Regions from separate parts of the Paenibacillus sp. MAH-35 genome, predicted to be linked through region 1. Evidence: riboswitches for the same ligand, from Rfam matches in the RefSeq annotation. Region 1 holds a riboswitch; the other holds the start of a gene.
What was found. Region 1 has a riboswitch for cyclic di-AMP ahead of AC3Y2E_RS29810 (potassium channel family protein). Riboswitches for the same ligand answer to the same signal wherever they lie in the genome.
Positions count from the first base shown of each region.

Region 1 (8,049 bases):
AGCGTCAATGGCCCGAGCCTGCCGATAAACATGGTCAGGATGATGATCAGCTTGCCGAGCGCGGAAAGCTCCGGTGTCAATCCCATGGATAAGCCCACTGTGCCGAAGGCCGATGTGACTTCAAACAGAACTTCCATAAAATCCTTCTGCAGGCTATGTTCGGTTAACGTAAGCAGAAAGGTGGCCGCGATGACTACGCCAACTGATATCACCATGACAGCTAAGGCACGCATAATAATCGATTGCGGAATTCTTCGATGCATGATTTGAACATCCCGCTTCCCTGTCACAATGCTGATTAACGTGAGCAGCAGAACGACAAAGGTAGTTGTCTTGATCCCTCCCCCGGTTGATCCGGAGGAAGCCCCAATGAACATCAGAAAAATCATAAAAAATTGAGAAGCCGTCATCATCGATGCGATATCGATGGTGTTAAATCCTGCCGTTCTCGTCACTACCCCCTGAAAAAATCCTGCCCACATTTTTTCTGATCCTGTCAATGCACCGAACGTGTCAGGATTAAATGATTCAATGGTTGTGATTACAAGAAAGCCTCCCGCACATAAAATCGCAGAAGTGGATAACACGATTTTGGAGTGAAGTGACAATTTGCGCCAGCTCCGATTTTTCCAAAGATCAAGAATGACGGTAAACCCCAGGCCGCCCATGATGAATAACAACGGAATTACGATATTAATCAGCGGATCTCCTACATATCGGCTCAAACTATCTGACCACAAGCCAAATCCCGCATTATTGAAAGATGAAACGGAGTGAAAGATACCGTAATAAAGCGCGGTTATAAAGTCCATGTCGCCCATCCAGCGAATCGTTAAAATAATGGCACCGAACGCTTCAATAACAACAGCTGCCGCAAAAATACCAAGCGACAGCTTCACGACTCCCTGCGTAGACAGCGCATTCGTCGATTGCTGAATAAGCAGCCGGTCCTTCAAGCCTATTTTTTTGCCCAACACGACCGCTACCAGGACGCTATATGTCATAAATCCGAGTCCGCCGATCTGAATCAGACACATAATAACAATTTGCCCAAACAAAGAGTAGGCTGTCCCTGTATCTACAACAACTAATCCTGTAACGCATACGGCTGACGTCGAAGTAAAAAGCGCGTCCAACCAACTGATACTGCTGCCGGATGCAGAAGAGACGGGCAAAGCTAGCAAAATCGCCCCTAACAAGATCGGAATGGCAAAACTTAGGAGAATGACTCGTGATGAAGTGAAATGAATAAGTGCAGTGGATCTGAATGGATGTACAGCCATAACCATCATCCCCTTTCCCAAGCTCTGCTCAAATAAACTGAAACCGGTTAAGCTTTATCTTCGTATTATTACCTGAAAGTACCGTTGCATTCAACCCTAAAGCCGCCTCGCATCCGAAGCATTTTTTATCCCCATAGCTGAAACAAGGGGGGACGGCGCGGAATTATAACTATGGGGGCAATCGATAATGGATGATCCGGGTCATCTGTTTACTTTGGAAATGAACTGCTTTATGATAGGGTACAACAACTTCATATTCATCGCTTAATCCTTAATGAAGGAGCGGGGGAACCAACGAAGCGTTTTTCGCTTCAGGGGTAAATTCTTTCATTTGCAGAAAGAACGGGGACTCTCAGACCCGAATCCGACAGCTAACCTCGTAGGCGTCATGAGAGAGAACATGAATGCGTCTTTGGTTTGTCCTGCCCTCACATTCCGAAGCTTGGCAGCAGAATTTCTCTGCTCCAAGCTTTTTTGTTCTTTTCCCGGAAAAACCGTCATACGGATCAATTTCTTTAGAAGGATGTGGAGGACATGAAAAAACAGTTTATTGTGATTGGTCTGGGCCGATTTGGGTCGAGCCTGGTGCGTACTTTGGTTCAAAATGGTCACGAAGTGCTCGCCGTTGATAAAGATGAGCAACTTGTTCAGGACATAGCCGGCATAGCAACCCATGCCGTTCAAGCCGATTGTACAGATGAAGGGGTGCTGAAAGAGCTTGGAGCGCGGAACTTTACTCATGCTATCGTGGCTATTGGCGATGATTTGCAAGCGAGCATTTTAACAACCTTATTGCTTAAAGAATTAAATATACCCAAAATAACAACCAAAGCCAAAAATGAAATGCATGGCCAGGTCCTATTTAAAATAGGCGCAGATCATATTGTATATCCGGAACGAGACATGGCTGCTCGTCTTGGAAAGCAGTTAAGCTCTGATAATCTGATTGACTACATCGAGTTGTCTCCCGACCACAATTTGGTTGAACTGAAGGCCCCACCTGCGATGAACGGCAAATCTCTACAACAATTAAATATTCGGGCCAAGTACGGGTGTACGATTATGGCGATCAAGAAGGGGGTTCATATCAATATTTCTCCGAAGGCGGAAGATGAAGTGAATACAGGGGATATTCTGGTAATAATCGGAAGCAATTCAGATATTCGAGACCTGGAAGACGACTATGAACAGAAATGAAAAACGTATTCATAGCCGTTCCCTATTCGCTATCCTTGTCTCTATTGTCAACCGGCTGAAGACGCGAACGAGCCCTCCCCAACTTATATTAATCGTCTTTTTTGGCTTGATCTGGTTCGGTGCTTTGCTTTTGACGCTCCCCTATTCATCCTCGTCGGGTCAATCGATCGGGCTGTTGAATGCCCTCTTTACGGCAACCTCCGCCATTTGTGTGAATGGCTTGGTTGTGGTGGATACAGGAAGTGTGTTCTCTACCTTCGGACAAGTCGTCATTATGATACTGATTCAGGTGGGCGGCCTTGGCTTTATGACCGTGCTATATTGTCATTGTGGATGTTTTCCGCAAACGTTCATGGCGCAAGTTATCGCTGCATGCCAAAGTTGTCTTGCTCGGTTCCGGCATTTTGTTTGCCGTAGGCTTCTGCTTGATTTATTTGCTGGAAAGCTGGAACCCCGCAACCTTCGGTTCCTTGTCTGCTGGGGAGCGGGTATGGGCCTCCCTGTTCCAAGGGGCTACGCCCAGAAGCTCCGGTTTTAATACCATTGACATCGGAAGCATGTTGGCCTCGTCACAATTCCTGATCATCATATTAATGTTCATTGGAGCCGCTTCAGGCGGAACCGGCGGTGGCATTAAAATCAATACGGTGTTTGTTCTTGTACTGGCAACCATTCATACGTTCCGCGGCGGCGGGCAAATTCACGCCTTCGAGCGCAAAATCGCAGGCGAGACGGTCATGCGCGCACTGGCTGTTGTGGTCCAGTTCCCTTGCCGTTGTGCTTTTGGTCTCCCTACTGCTGACGGTTTCGGAAGGCATGCTGGAGGAGCACTTTCTGGAGGTACTCTTCGAGGCCACTTCGGCCTCTAGTACAACCGGATTATCCATGGGCCTGACGAGCGATTTGTCTCCGCTTGGTAAAATCATCGTGACCATTACCATGTATGCCGGACGACTTGGTCCCCTCACACTGGCCTTTGCCCTAGCTCAAAAAAAGCGTTTATCCAAAATTGGCTACCCCGAGGATCATATTCTGATTGGCTAAACCATAACGGGGGCGGGTTTCCGCTCCTTTTTCTATCCGCTCCTACAAGGAGTAGTCCCAGCGTTGCTGCCACCAGCCGCCAATGAATCATTAGGATGAATAAATCTAGACAAAAGTACTTACCCTATTTCTGGATATTCTAAATGGGGAGGTTACATAATGGATATGGCTTGGATTGGGAAATCAGCCTTTTTGGTCATTGCCGGGATGCTGCTTCTTCGTATTGCGGGGAGAAAATCAATTTCTCAGATGAGCGTCGCTACAACTGTAATCATGATCTCAATCGGTACGACCATTGTTCAACCGATTGCCTACAATGAGCTATGGAAAGCAATTGGCTCCGCTGCGATCTTTATTGTCTCTCTGCTGATCCTTGAATATTTGCAACTGAAATTTGATTGGTTGGAGAACGTTTTAATATGTACATATCAGCTCCATCAGGCAAGATTTCATCGGGGCTCCATCCACATGAAATCGTGCATGCTCCGCAATCTCCGTTCAGACAGCCCGGCTTGGCCGAGATACGGGCATGGATTCAGTGATACGGTTCATGTTCTGACGGAACCGGTCACTTCCGATCTGCTGGAGCATTTGAACCTGACGAGATGTAAGCTGAATGAAGGGATAACGCTACTGCTGGGGCTGGCGACAGCTGTGGCCAAAGCGTTTGCGGCGGATATTGTCCAGTTTCCAACGGGGGATTGTATGATAATCAAGAAGTAGCTTGCTCCCTTCTTATGTATGGTTAGAGAATAGGCCAACATCCAAAATAGCTGAAAAAAATCGGTCACAGCACCTTTGACGAATGAACAAGTGCCTTAAACGCGTCAATAAAGCTCTGCGGATCACCAGCAACCGTATAGGAGTACACGCCTTGCAACGTATGCAAGTAAAACAGTCCCCCCTCTTTCCCAATTCGCTTATACGATAGGTCGAAAACGTTCTTAATTGGGAAATCATGAGTCTCGGTCACTATTTTTTTCTCAAACAAATACATGAATCGATCTTCTTTGACTGTGACCTGCTCAAAACTGGTTACTCTCCTCTCAATTTTGTAATAAGGCTGAATGGCAATCCAATTCATCTTGCGTCCCCCCCCATCCTGTTACTAATACTCAGTATAGCGAACCACTATCGTTATTGCTAATGAGGTGTCATTCATGGTTGACAAGCAGTAAATTGCATGACTGAAGTCTGCGAATAAAGAAACGCGCACCCGGTCCTCCAAGGGAAGAGTGAACGCCCTTCGTCCACGTCTAGCCGCAGTTATACTGGAAGCTGTCCCCGATCCCTTACGTAGCTCATGAGCATCCACAAACTCATGGGGAAAACCTTGGTATTTATGATCTCCATGTTAAAATCTACAATCGGTCCCATCACTTGGCCCCGGGGCAAACCGTCTACCGATGCTTTCTGGATATCCTTGTCATCGGATTTATTAGTTACAAGAGATGTACCGTTGAGGTCTATAACAGGCTTCATATCCGGCACATACGAAAGCGATCCTGGGGAAGCCGCTCGCAGACGAAAGCGACATCGCATTCGCCGTATTGCCCGCAACATCCTTAGCCTTAACATGCCAATACCAATCGCCAAACAACACAGTGAATAGACCAAAATACAGTTGTTGAGACATATCTTGGACTCGGTTCGCACGACTTTACCATTACTGCACTGTCGTATATGCTGCTCAGTTGTTATAAATCACTGTTGGATCAACTCCCTTATAGTCCTGAGTTTGTGTATTACACCTATGATTTGCTCAAGCTCATCGATTGACTGTAAACGGAGACCGCATCCGGTTATCCGTCTGAACCGCTCTTTATATGAAAGTTGGGGGGAGAATCAGCCGGAATCTCTATTACGAGCGTTTGTACAAGGCAACCTTTGATCTGAACGGTGTACCTTGACGGAAGAGGTTAAGTCCTATCAGAAGAGATCTACCGATATGAGGCCCAGTTTACCCATCCTATGTTAAATAACTATGAAGGCTATGAGGTTATCGGTTGGGAAGCGATAAATGGAGGTCCGGAATTAAGTTACGGAGGCTCAACTGCAATGCCTGCACACAACGTAATCTATAAAGTTATTCTTGGTGCAGAATCTGGCGGCGGAGGTTTCCCAGGCTGGCCTTGGTGATGAATAGTTTCAAGCTCTACGAAGGTCACTAGCATATCGACATAGACCAAGAACAATCCTTTTGCAACGCCTATGTCTACTAAACAAACATTCAAAATACTAGAAAAATAGCGGTGTAAGGGAGGTAATCCCTACGCCGCTATTTTTTCATGAATTCTTTAATCAGGGTGGCACGCTATGTTCGCGCTTGCAACGCACTTCTGGCAATCAACATATATCCGGCTCCCCGAATCGTAATGACTCTCTCAGGATTGGCAGGGTCAGCCTCGATTTTTTTGCGCAAATTACTGATGTGTACGGCGACCGTTCTCGTATCCTCCAGACTCTCCGTTCCCCAGATGAGCTGAAACAACGCATCGCTACTAACGACACGATTCACGTTTTGTGCCATATAGGACAGCAGACTGAACTCTTTTTTCGATAAAAAGATGGGTTCACTACCCATGTTGACGGACTGTGCGTAGAAATCCAGTGTCAAACCCGGTAACTCCAGCAGTTGTTCTCTTCTGCCCGTCGACACTCTGCGAAGATGAGCCTTGATCTTGGCCATGAGGACTCCCGGACTGAACGGCTTGGTCACATAATCGTCGCCGCCATAGGTTAATGCGCTGATTTTCACCTCGTCTTCCTCACGGCTGCTTAGAAACACGATCGGCGCATTCGTGTAGGTACGTGCGTTCATGCACCAATCAATGCCGTTTTCATTAGCCAGCATGATATCCAGTACAATCAAATCCGGCTCGAAAGACTCAAGCAGCTTCATGGCCTCTGTCCCGCTATGACTGTAGGAGGATATGAAACCCTCACGCTCGCAATACGCCTGAACAATCTCGCATATATGTGGGTCATCATCGACGATCATGATTTTGTGCGAGTCTACCACACCGTCACCTCCCTCTATTTATAATATAAGGAAGCGATACATAAAATATCGACCCCGTCTTGCCGTCGCTCTCCGCTCGAACCGTCCCTCCATGCGCTTGTACGATTTCCCTGCAAATCGCCAGCCCGAGCCCGCTGCCCTGCACAGCTACCGCCTGAGTCGGTTTCACTACCAACTACATGGACAAACCCGCCTGAATAGATTTTTATCTACTCAAACGGGTTTTGAACTACTATATCCTTTATCTATAAATTGTTGTTTATTGCCTGTATCTAGTTAATAAAGCAAATTCACGACCCACCCGCTTGCCTGTGTCAGCATAGCCATTTGCATCGATGACTGGTACATAGCGAATTGCTGCACCTGGCGAGCCTTCGAGTTCAGCAGGCTGCTTGCCGGGACTTCATTGTATCTTTCTGCTGCTGATGTTAGACGGTCAGCTAGGCCATAGTTGCCGCTAATCGCTTTCGTTGTTTGATCGAAATTGGAGCTTAAGCTCATCTTAAGCTGCTCTTCATCCAGCTTGAGAGTACCATCGCCGTTACGGTGAATACCGATTCGCTCATAGTTAGATGAGCTGACTAACGATTCCATGCTTTTACGGACAGATGAATTCATAACTCCACCGGCTTCTTTCAAGCGATCATGCATCGTATTGTAACTCGACACCAGATCTTTAACTTGTGCGATGACTTTGTCTTCGTCCGGTTTGATTTGAATTTTTACAGCTTTCATCGACGGTGCCATTAGTGTCGCCGTAGCTTTGCCCTTCTCCAGATCAATCGTGTTCGACTGCGAAGTTTGAGTTGCGCCGCCGTTCACGCTGTAGGACGCATTGGATGCTAATTGGGTTGCATTCTTAACGCCGGTTGCCGACATCGCGTTGCCGGTAATATCTTCAACCTCGAAAGCCTGATCCGCTCCTGTCTTGTCGCTGCTTAACTCAAGCTTCTTATTGCCTGTTTTATCATCCGTTACAATACCGGCGGTTACGCCCGTCTTCGCTGCATGGACCGCATCTCTTAGCTTGGTCAACGCTTGAGCGTTCGTATCGTTATTCCTTCTGCATTAATTTTTGCGCCGATGCTTGCATATCCTGCACAGATTTCAAAAAATTCACAATCCCAGTCGCTGCTGTCTTGATATATTGCTCATTAGGCTTGCTCTTCGAAACGAACTTTGAGAATAAAGGGTTCGCACCCAAACTATTGGAAGATTGGAAACTCAAAGACGTCGTTCTGCCAATCGAATTCATCAAGTTATACGAGTTAATCGATAACGTCATCCGTCTACCCCTCCATACTGTCGCACAATATATAATGTTAATTTCTGGATCAATATAAATTTGCTATGGTTTCATCATCGTAATTTACGGGGTGCGTATCCTTCTGACCTCAGTGAGGCATACTTGCTCGATCGCACGAACTCGCGATGGGCTTCCTGAATCGCGTTCGCGCGCATCAGCAGCTCCTCGGAACCACCATGCTTCAGTTGTCCGGCAAT
Region 1 covers NZ_JBYUPU010000046.1:46,703-54,751, forward strand. The annotation lists gene AC3Y2E_RS29805 (TrkH family potassium uptake protein) at 1-1,283, opposite strand, end outside; cyclic di-AMP (ydaO/yuaA leader) riboswitch at 1,535-1,685, shown strand; gene AC3Y2E_RS29810 (potassium channel family protein) at 1,818-2,480, shown strand; partial or broken gene AC3Y2E_RS29815 (Ktr system potassium transporter B) at 2,467-2,742, shown strand; gene AC3Y2E_RS29820 (potassium transporter TrkG) at 2,810-3,349, shown strand; gene AC3Y2E_RS29825 (potassium transporter TrkG) at 3,258-3,524, shown strand; partial or broken gene AC3Y2E_RS29830 ((2Fe-2S)-binding protein) at 3,960-4,041, opposite strand; gene AC3Y2E_RS29835 (hypothetical protein) at 4,312-4,608, opposite strand; gene AC3Y2E_RS29840 (response regulator transcription factor) at 5,839-6,546, opposite strand; gene AC3Y2E_RS29845 (sensor histidine kinase) at 6,551-6,715, opposite strand; gene fliD (flagellar filament capping protein FliD) at 6,823-7,581, opposite strand; gene AC3Y2E_RS29855 (hypothetical protein) at 7,906-8,049, opposite strand, start outside.

Region 2 (8,049 bases), on a different contig from region 1:
TTCCTCTTCGCTCTCGACCGGCTTCACATGACCGATAAACCGCGACTTCTTGATGACGATCTCGGCAGACGTTTGCCGCCGCACGGTCCGGTATTGTTCCAGCTTCATCCGAATCCTCCTCTCGTCCGTTATGTGCGCCAAAAGAGCGGGCGGCGGCAACACCCGCACAATCCCGCTCCCACACACTTCATGCTTTCGCTAGCAGCAGCATCAGCCTGCCGCCTGTCCCTCTTATTCGCCGAGGCGCGCTTCCAGCTCCGCCTTTTCCTTCTCATATCCGGGCTTGCCCAGCAGCGCGAACATATTTTTCTTGTACGCTTCCACGCCCGGCTGGTCGAACGGATTGACGCCGAGCAAGTAACCGCTGATACCGCACGCTTTTTCGAAGAAATAAACCATATAACCGAACGAGTACGCCGAAATATCCGGAATCGTCACGATCAGGTTCGGCACGCCGCCGTCCGTATGCGCCAGCATCGTTCCCTGGAACGCTTTTTTGTTGACGAAATCCATCGTCTGACCGGCCAGGAAGTTCAAGCCGTCGAGGTTTTCCGGATCGGTGCCGATTTCGATTTGTTCCGGTACGTCCGCTACTTGGATAACCGTCTCGAACAAGTTGCGCGCGCCTTCCTGGATAAACTGCCCCATCGAGTGAAGATCGGCGGAGAAGTCGACAGAAGCCGGGTAGATACCCTTCTGGTCTTTCCCTTCGCTTTCTCCGTATAACTGCTTCCACCACTCGGAAACGTAATGGAGCGACGGCTCGTAGTTCACGAGAATCTCGATCGCTTTGCCTTTGCGGTACAAGGCGTTGCGTACGGCCGCATACTGGTAGCTGGCGTTGCTGTCCAGATCCGGGTTGGCAAACTCCCGGGAAGCGTCGGCCGCGCCTTCCATCATCGAACCGATGTCGATTCCCGCCGTTGCGATCGGCAGCAGTCCTACCGCCGTCAGCACGGAGTAACGTCCGCCTACGTCGTCCGGAATAACGAACGATTCGTAGCCTTCCGCGTCGGACAGCTTCTTCAGGGCGCCCTTCTCGCGGTCCGTCGTGGCGTAGATCCGTTTGCGTGCGCCTTCCTTGCCGTATTTGCGCTCCAGCAGCTCCCGGAAAATGCGGAAGGCGATAGCCGGCTCCGTCGTCGTCCCGGATTTGGAGATAACATTAACCGAGAAGTCTTTGCCTTCCAACAGTTGAATCAGATGGGTGACATAGGTCGAGCTGATATTGTTGCCGACAAAATAGATTTCCGGCGTATGGCGTTTCTCTTTTGGAAGCACGTTATAAAAAGAATGCGACAACATCTCGATCGCTGCGCGCGCGCCCAGATAAGACCCGCCGATCCCGATGACGACAAGCGCGTCGGAATCCCCTTGAATCCGCTTGGCGGCTTCCTGGATGCGGGCAAACTCCTCTTTATCGTATTGCGTAGGCAGATCGATCCATCCCAAGTAGTCCGATCCTGCTCCGGTTCCCTTATGCAGCTGCTCATGGGCTAAACGTACCGGTTCGCGAAAATATTCGATTTCGTGCTGCTGCACGAATGCGGCAGCGCGGCTATAGTCAAATTGAAGCTTTGGTTTCTGAGTCATTTCCTTACCCCTCCTCGGTTTTCATTAGCAATAGAATACTTGAATTGTCCGCGCAAAAGCAAGTAGTGGGTCATTCACAGAGCTTTCGGATAGTGCTACAATGGTTCTAGGTCCAGCAGCACTCCAGGCACCATCTTCTGCAAACATTCGAGGTGAAAATAATGAAAAAAATCGGCTTTATCGGCCTGGGAACGATGGGACTGCCCATGGCAGCCAACCTGCTGCGCAAAGGCTTTTCATTGACTGTATACAACCGTACATCCGAAAAAACGGCGGAGCTGGTTCGTCAAGGCGCCCATTACGCCGCCACTCCGGCCGAAGCGGTGCGGGACGCAGACGTCTTGATAACGATGCTTAGCAACGATATAGCACTCCGGCAAACGTTCTACGATCCGAATGGAATAATAGAAGGCATCCGTCACGGCATGACGGTGATCGACTGCAGCACCATTTCCCCGCATATGAGCAAGACTCTGTATGCCGAACTGGCCGATCTGGCCGTCGACTTCCTGGATGCGCCGGTAACCGGCAGCAAGCCGGCAGCGGAGAGCGGCACGCTTCTGTTCATGGTCGGCGGACGGGAAGAAGCGCTTCATGAGCACCGCGACGTATTCGAAGCGATGGGCAACCGGATCGTTTATATGGGTCCTTCCGGATCGGGCTCCTATGCCAAGCTTGCCCACAATACGATGGTCGGCATTAACGCCATCGGCTTCGTGGAAGGAATGGCGCTTGCCGCCAAGGCGAATATCGACCTGGAAAAATTTTACGAGATCGTCCTGGCCGGCGGTGCAGGCAGCAAGCAAGCTGAGCTAAAAGGCCCAAAAATGTTGAATCGCGATTTCGCCACCCAATTTTCGATGCAGCTGATGCATAAAGATTTGCGGCTCGCTTCGCAGCTCACCGATCAGCTTCAATTGACCGCTCCGCTCCTTGGTCTGGCCAAAAGCGTCTTCGAGATGGGCCTCAGCAAAGGGCTCGGCGATCAGGATCTAAGCGCTGTCGTGATGTGTTATGAAGAATGGATGGACAAGAAGATCGAAGTATGTAAGCGGGAAGAAGTTCCATCCGAGGAGCTGCTGCCGAAGCTGCAATTAAATATCGAGCGTCGCCGCAGCGTCCGGGTCCCTATGAACATCCGGCTTCTGCTGTCCGTCTACCAATGGGAGCACGAAGGGGCGTTTTCCGGTCAAAATATCGAAGGCACGCTGTACGACTTGTCCGACAGCGGCCTCCAATTGACCAGCACATTTCCGCTTGCGCAAGATATGTTCGTCGTGATCCATTTTCCGCAGGATGCGGCCTTGCCGCCGATTACGGCGCGGATTATCCGGGTCATCTCGGACGGCACCGAATTCCGTTACGGCTGTATGCTGTCCGGACTTCCTCCGCATACCCGGATCAAGCTGGAGGAATATATTCAGCTCAAGCTTCAGGAGACGGAGATGAACGAGCAGACGTAATCGGTGATCGTTTTCACGTCCACCTTAAACGTAGCGCCCGCCGGCACCTCGAACTGCATGCCGCCCGTGAAAGGCTTCCATTCGGTCTCTCCGGGCAGCAGGACGAGAAGATCGCCGGCCGTTATTTCCATAATCTCGACGACATCGGTCGTGAATTGAAATTGGCCCGGCAGCATGACGCCTAACGTTTTTTTGGAACCATCGGCAAATACGACCGTACGGCTCGTAACGCCGCCGTCGAAGTATACGTTAGCTTTTTTCAGTACTGTGACATGATCGAATTGAGACACCTTGGTTTCACTCTCCCTGGTTGGATGGTGTGCTGCAAGTTTAAACGAACGCAAGATCAACAAAATCAACAAAAGATCAAGATAAGGGTCCCTCAGGGACTCTTTTTTTGTCGAATTACCCATTTTATTGAAAACGAGAGTTGGCAGGCCCGCTATGCCACTGCCTGCCAAAGCGGACTGGCCCTTCCCATGTCGTATGACCCGGGCAACCGGCAGCTTTTCTTGGTTCTAGGTGCCCATCGATAAATTCAGAATAAGAGCTCCGGAGAGCTCTTATCCACCTTCTTTATCTCAGATTGCAGACCTGAATAACAAACGCAAGACAACAGGTCCGTACCATCGGCTCTCCTTACAGCAGCGCCTTAACTTTGGCTGCCACGTTGTCGACCGTAAAGCCGTACTCGGCGATAATTTTAGCCGCAGGCGCGGAAGCTCCGAACGTGCTGATGCCGAGAATCGCTCCGCCGTCGCCGACGTAACGCTCCCATCCGAGCGGGTACGCCATCTCAACAGCAAGACGGGCTTTTATGCCGGACGGAAGTACCGATTCTTTGTATTCTTTCGATTGCTTCTCGAACAGTTCCCAGCTCGGCATGCTGACGACGCGTACGCGCACGCCGTCTTCGGCCAGCTTCTTCTGAGCTTCGACAGCAAGCGATACTTCGGAGCCGGTCGCCAGAATAATCGCCTGCGCCGAGCCGCCTTCCGCTTCGGACACGACATAAGCTCCGCGGGCTACGCCTTCGCGGGCCTTCTCGGACGTCGACTCGAGATTCGGTACCGCTTGACGGGTCAGTACGAGCGCGACCGGTCCGTTTTTATTTTCCAGCGCATACCGCCATGCTTGCGTCGTCTCGTTGGCATCGGCCGGACGGATGACCGTGACATTAGGAATGATGCGCAGCGCCGCCAATTGCTCGATCGGCTCGTGAGTCGGACCGTCTTCGCCGACACCGATGCTGTCATGCGTCAGGACGTACGTAACCGGCAAATCCATGATCGCCGCTAAACGTACGGCAGGACGCAGATAGTCGGAGAATACGAAGAACGTGCCGCCGTAAGGCTTAACGCCTTTGTGCAGCGCCATCCCGTTCATCGCCGCCCCCATGGCGAACTCGCGTACGCCGAAGTAAACGTTGCGGCCGCTGTAATCGTTGCGGGTCATCTGGCCGAGGCCTTTCATATGCGTCATTGTCGAAGATTCCAGGTCGGCCGAGCCGCCGATGAACGACGGAATTTTGGACGCGAACGCGTTGATTGCGTTACCGGAAGCGTTACGAGTACCGATCCCTTTATCCGCCGGGCTGTAGGTCGGAAGATCGGCATCCCAGCCTTCCGGAAGCTCGCCGGCTACGGCTGCCTTAAATTGCTTGGCCAGTTCCGGATACGCCTTCTCGTATTTGGCGAATAGCTCGTTCCAAGCCAGCTCTGCCTGCTCGCCTTGCGATTTCAGACGGGCAAAATGCGCAGCAACTTCCGAAGGGACGTGGAAATGTTGATCTTCCGGCCACTCGTAAGCTTTCTTGGTGAGCGCGACCTCGTCTACGCCGAGCGGTGATCCGTGAGGTCCCACATGACCGCCTTTACCGGCTTTGTTCGGGCTTCCGTAGCCGATTACAGTTTTCACTTCAATCAGCGAAGGACGCGGGTCCTGCTGCGCTTCCCTTACAGCCGCATTGATCGCGGCCAGATCGTTGCCGTCCTCGACGCGGACATAGTGCCAGTTGTAGCCTTCGAAGCGGGCTTTTGCATTTTCGGAGAACGACAAGTTCAGCTCGCCGTCCAGCGATATATCGTTCGAATCGTACAGGACGATCATTTTGCCGAGCTGCAGATGGCCGGCAAGCGAAGCCGCTTCGCTGGAGATCCCCTCCATCAGGTCTCCGTCGCCGCAAATAACATATGTATAGTGATCGATAATGTTCATATCGTCACGGTTATAAGTAGCCGCCATATGAGCTTCAGCCATCGCCATACCGACGGCGCTTGCAAACCCTTGTCCGAGCGGACCGGTCGTTGCGTCTACGCCCGCCGTGTGGCCGTACTCCGGATGACCCGGCGTCTTGCTGCCCCATTGACGGAAATTTTGCAAATCTTCCATAGACAAATCGTAGCCGCTTAGATGAAGCAGGCTGTAAAGCAGCATCGAGCCGTGCCCTGCCGACAGAACAAAACGGTCGCGGTCGATCCATTCCGGATTGGCCGGATTATGTTTCATCAGGTTAGCGTAGAGCGCGTATCCCATCGGAGCTGCTCCCATCGGCATGCCGGGGTGCCCCGAATTCGCTTTTTGCACCGCATCAATAGACAGCGTGCGGATCGTATCGATCGCCAATTGATCAATCGATTTCGTTTGAGACGTCATCGTTCCATTCCTCCCAAAAATCGGTATTCGCCGCGTGCCGGGTGTCTACCCTGCGCGAACCCCCTTCTTCGTCCAGCGGACACTTTCAGTCGCTTGCATTATTGTACCACTTGATTTGCTTGTTTGCCACAGAACCAAGGCAAAATGCGGTGTCGATTTACAAAACTCCCCCGGATGAAAGGACAGCTCCTGCAGGCATGTCCGTAACTTCCGGGGGAATTGACGTTTTTTTAATTTTGTAAACACGACGCTTCTTCCGTCCTTCAAAGGAACGCCGGCTGTTTCTTATTGTAACAAAACGATGACTGGTTCATGCGCTGTCTGTGAGGGCATACTGCCAAAACATTGTACATTCCCAATAGAAAATGACCTTGTATTAGTTCGCAATAAACTCCTGCACCCATTCGCCGTTATAATACGCGACGCCGATCTTCGTGAAGTTCGGGCTCATAATATTTTGACGGTGACCCGGGCTGTTCATCCAGGCGTTCATCACTTCCTGCGGATTGCGCTGGCCTTTGGCGATATTTTCGCCGGCATATGTGTAACGGATTCCGTAAGAACGCATCATATCGAACGGCGAACCGTAAGTCGGCGAGTTGTGATCAAAATAGTTGTTGTTGTACATATCTTTCGCTTTGTCCATCGCCATCGCCGTCAGTGCCGGATCGTTCGCGAGCGGCTTCAATCCCGCTTTGGCGCGTTCCTGGTTGACCAGGGTCACTACTTGGTCGGCATACGGAGTCGAAGTATCCGCTCCGGAACCGGTGCCTTGTCCTGTTCCGCCGCCGTTTCCGTCCCCGCTGCCATTCCCGCCTCCGTACCACGAACCTGTCCCCGGGATAACGAGCTTCATCCCCGGCCATACTATATTCGGATTCGCCACGTGCGGGTTCGCCTGGATGAGCGACTGCAGGCTGACCCCGTAACGCTGCGATATTTTCCACATCGTGTCGCTATGATTCACCGTGTACGAAGTTGCGGCGAAAGCGGAACTTGTTCCGGCAACTACGCTGAGTGCAAGTACCCCGGCCATTACTGTCTTTTTGAAACGCATGTAAACCATCCTCTCCTTTTTGCGGCCTGCGAGGTTAGCTGACGGATTCGGGTCAAAGAGCAATCACCCGGCCAACAAACGTTGGCTTCACCCCGGTGGATCTGGGTTCCCCCGCGCTTCACAATGAAGCTTCGGCCTGTCCGTATTCCTCATGAAAAGCTCCGACCGTCTTGCCGACCAGCCGTCCTCCATGCGGTTTTCTCATCTTAACACGGGATATACATGTGTTCATTGCATAATGTTTTCCAAGCGGTCTGCACCGTTAATTGATAGGTACTTTTTTGGGGACCCTGCACTTCATTCTAAAATGCTAGGCAAAAAAATCACAACCTCCTATATCCGCATTGTTAGCGAAGATCGAAGGTTGTGTTTCGTTACAAAATGAAGGTTTAATTACTAATTTCTCCCAAAGCGTTCGAGCCAGGTTTTGATTCCGGTTGGATTATAACCCCGCTTATCCGTCCATTCGATGATGCCGTTGTCTAAAAAATCTTGTATCTCTAATAGGTCGCTTCCGTGAGCATAACCTTCCAGCTCGGTGATATAGAATGATTTAAAGCGCACCTCAGATCCGAACTCAGGCGGATTTTTATAGTCGGAACCAAACCAACTTATTGTATATAGCTTATCATCATACCCAACCGCTGTTGCGTATATTTGGGTGATTTCTATTCCATAATCTGTAATTAAACGTTCAATCATATTACTTACATCTTTACGGTCAAATGTAATTGCAAACTGGGCATACTGTTCCGGTATAGTATCCGATTTTGAGTTCGCGTTGTTTCTGTATTGTTTGAGCGCTTCTTTGGAGTTTATATAAGCGGCATCGCTCTTGATTTTGGCTGCTGTCGGTTTCTTCTGCGGTCCATAGTACCGAATGACCGGATCTTCTGATGTGTACCGTTCAGTGGGCCACTGTACCTCCTGCGAATTGTTCCAGGATACGCTCGATATTTTATCGCTAGTGTCTGGCAAATCATTTACAGAGCCATTCGGCTGGGCGAATCTTTGCAGCGATTCTATCGTCACCTGGTGCGTCTCATCGTTCCCCGATCGTTTCCAAAATGTTCGGACAAAATAAGGTGTGTCCGCACGAAGCTGCTCCGGATCCCAAATCGTCGCTTTGATCCGATAACCTTCCGAACTATTCTCCGGAACCCTCTCGAATTTTGCTGCCGGAACGTTCGTGAAAATCGCTTGAGGCTCCAACTCGTCGGGCCGATCCGATCGAAACTCAAATGCAGGAAAACGGATATAATGCTCATGCTTAATAGAAGA
Region 2 covers NZ_JBYUPU010000050.1:31,645-39,693, forward strand. The annotation lists gene AC3Y2E_RS30680 (YigZ family protein) at 1-108, opposite strand, end outside; gene AC3Y2E_RS30685 (glucose-6-phosphate isomerase) at 232-1,593, opposite strand; gene AC3Y2E_RS30690 (NAD(P)-binding domain-containing protein) at 1,755-3,056, shown strand; gene ppnP (pyrimidine/purine nucleoside phosphorylase) at 3,026-3,346, opposite strand; gene tkt (transketolase) at 3,696-5,711, opposite strand; gene AC3Y2E_RS30705 (CAP domain-containing protein) at 6,088-6,768, opposite strand; cyclic di-AMP (ydaO/yuaA leader) riboswitch at 6,777-6,915, opposite strand; gene AC3Y2E_RS30710 (hypothetical protein) at 7,165-8,049, opposite strand, start outside.
Region 2: another riboswitch for cyclic di-AMP. It lies ahead of AC3Y2E_RS30705 (CAP domain-containing protein); the one in region 1 lies ahead of AC3Y2E_RS29810 (potassium channel family protein).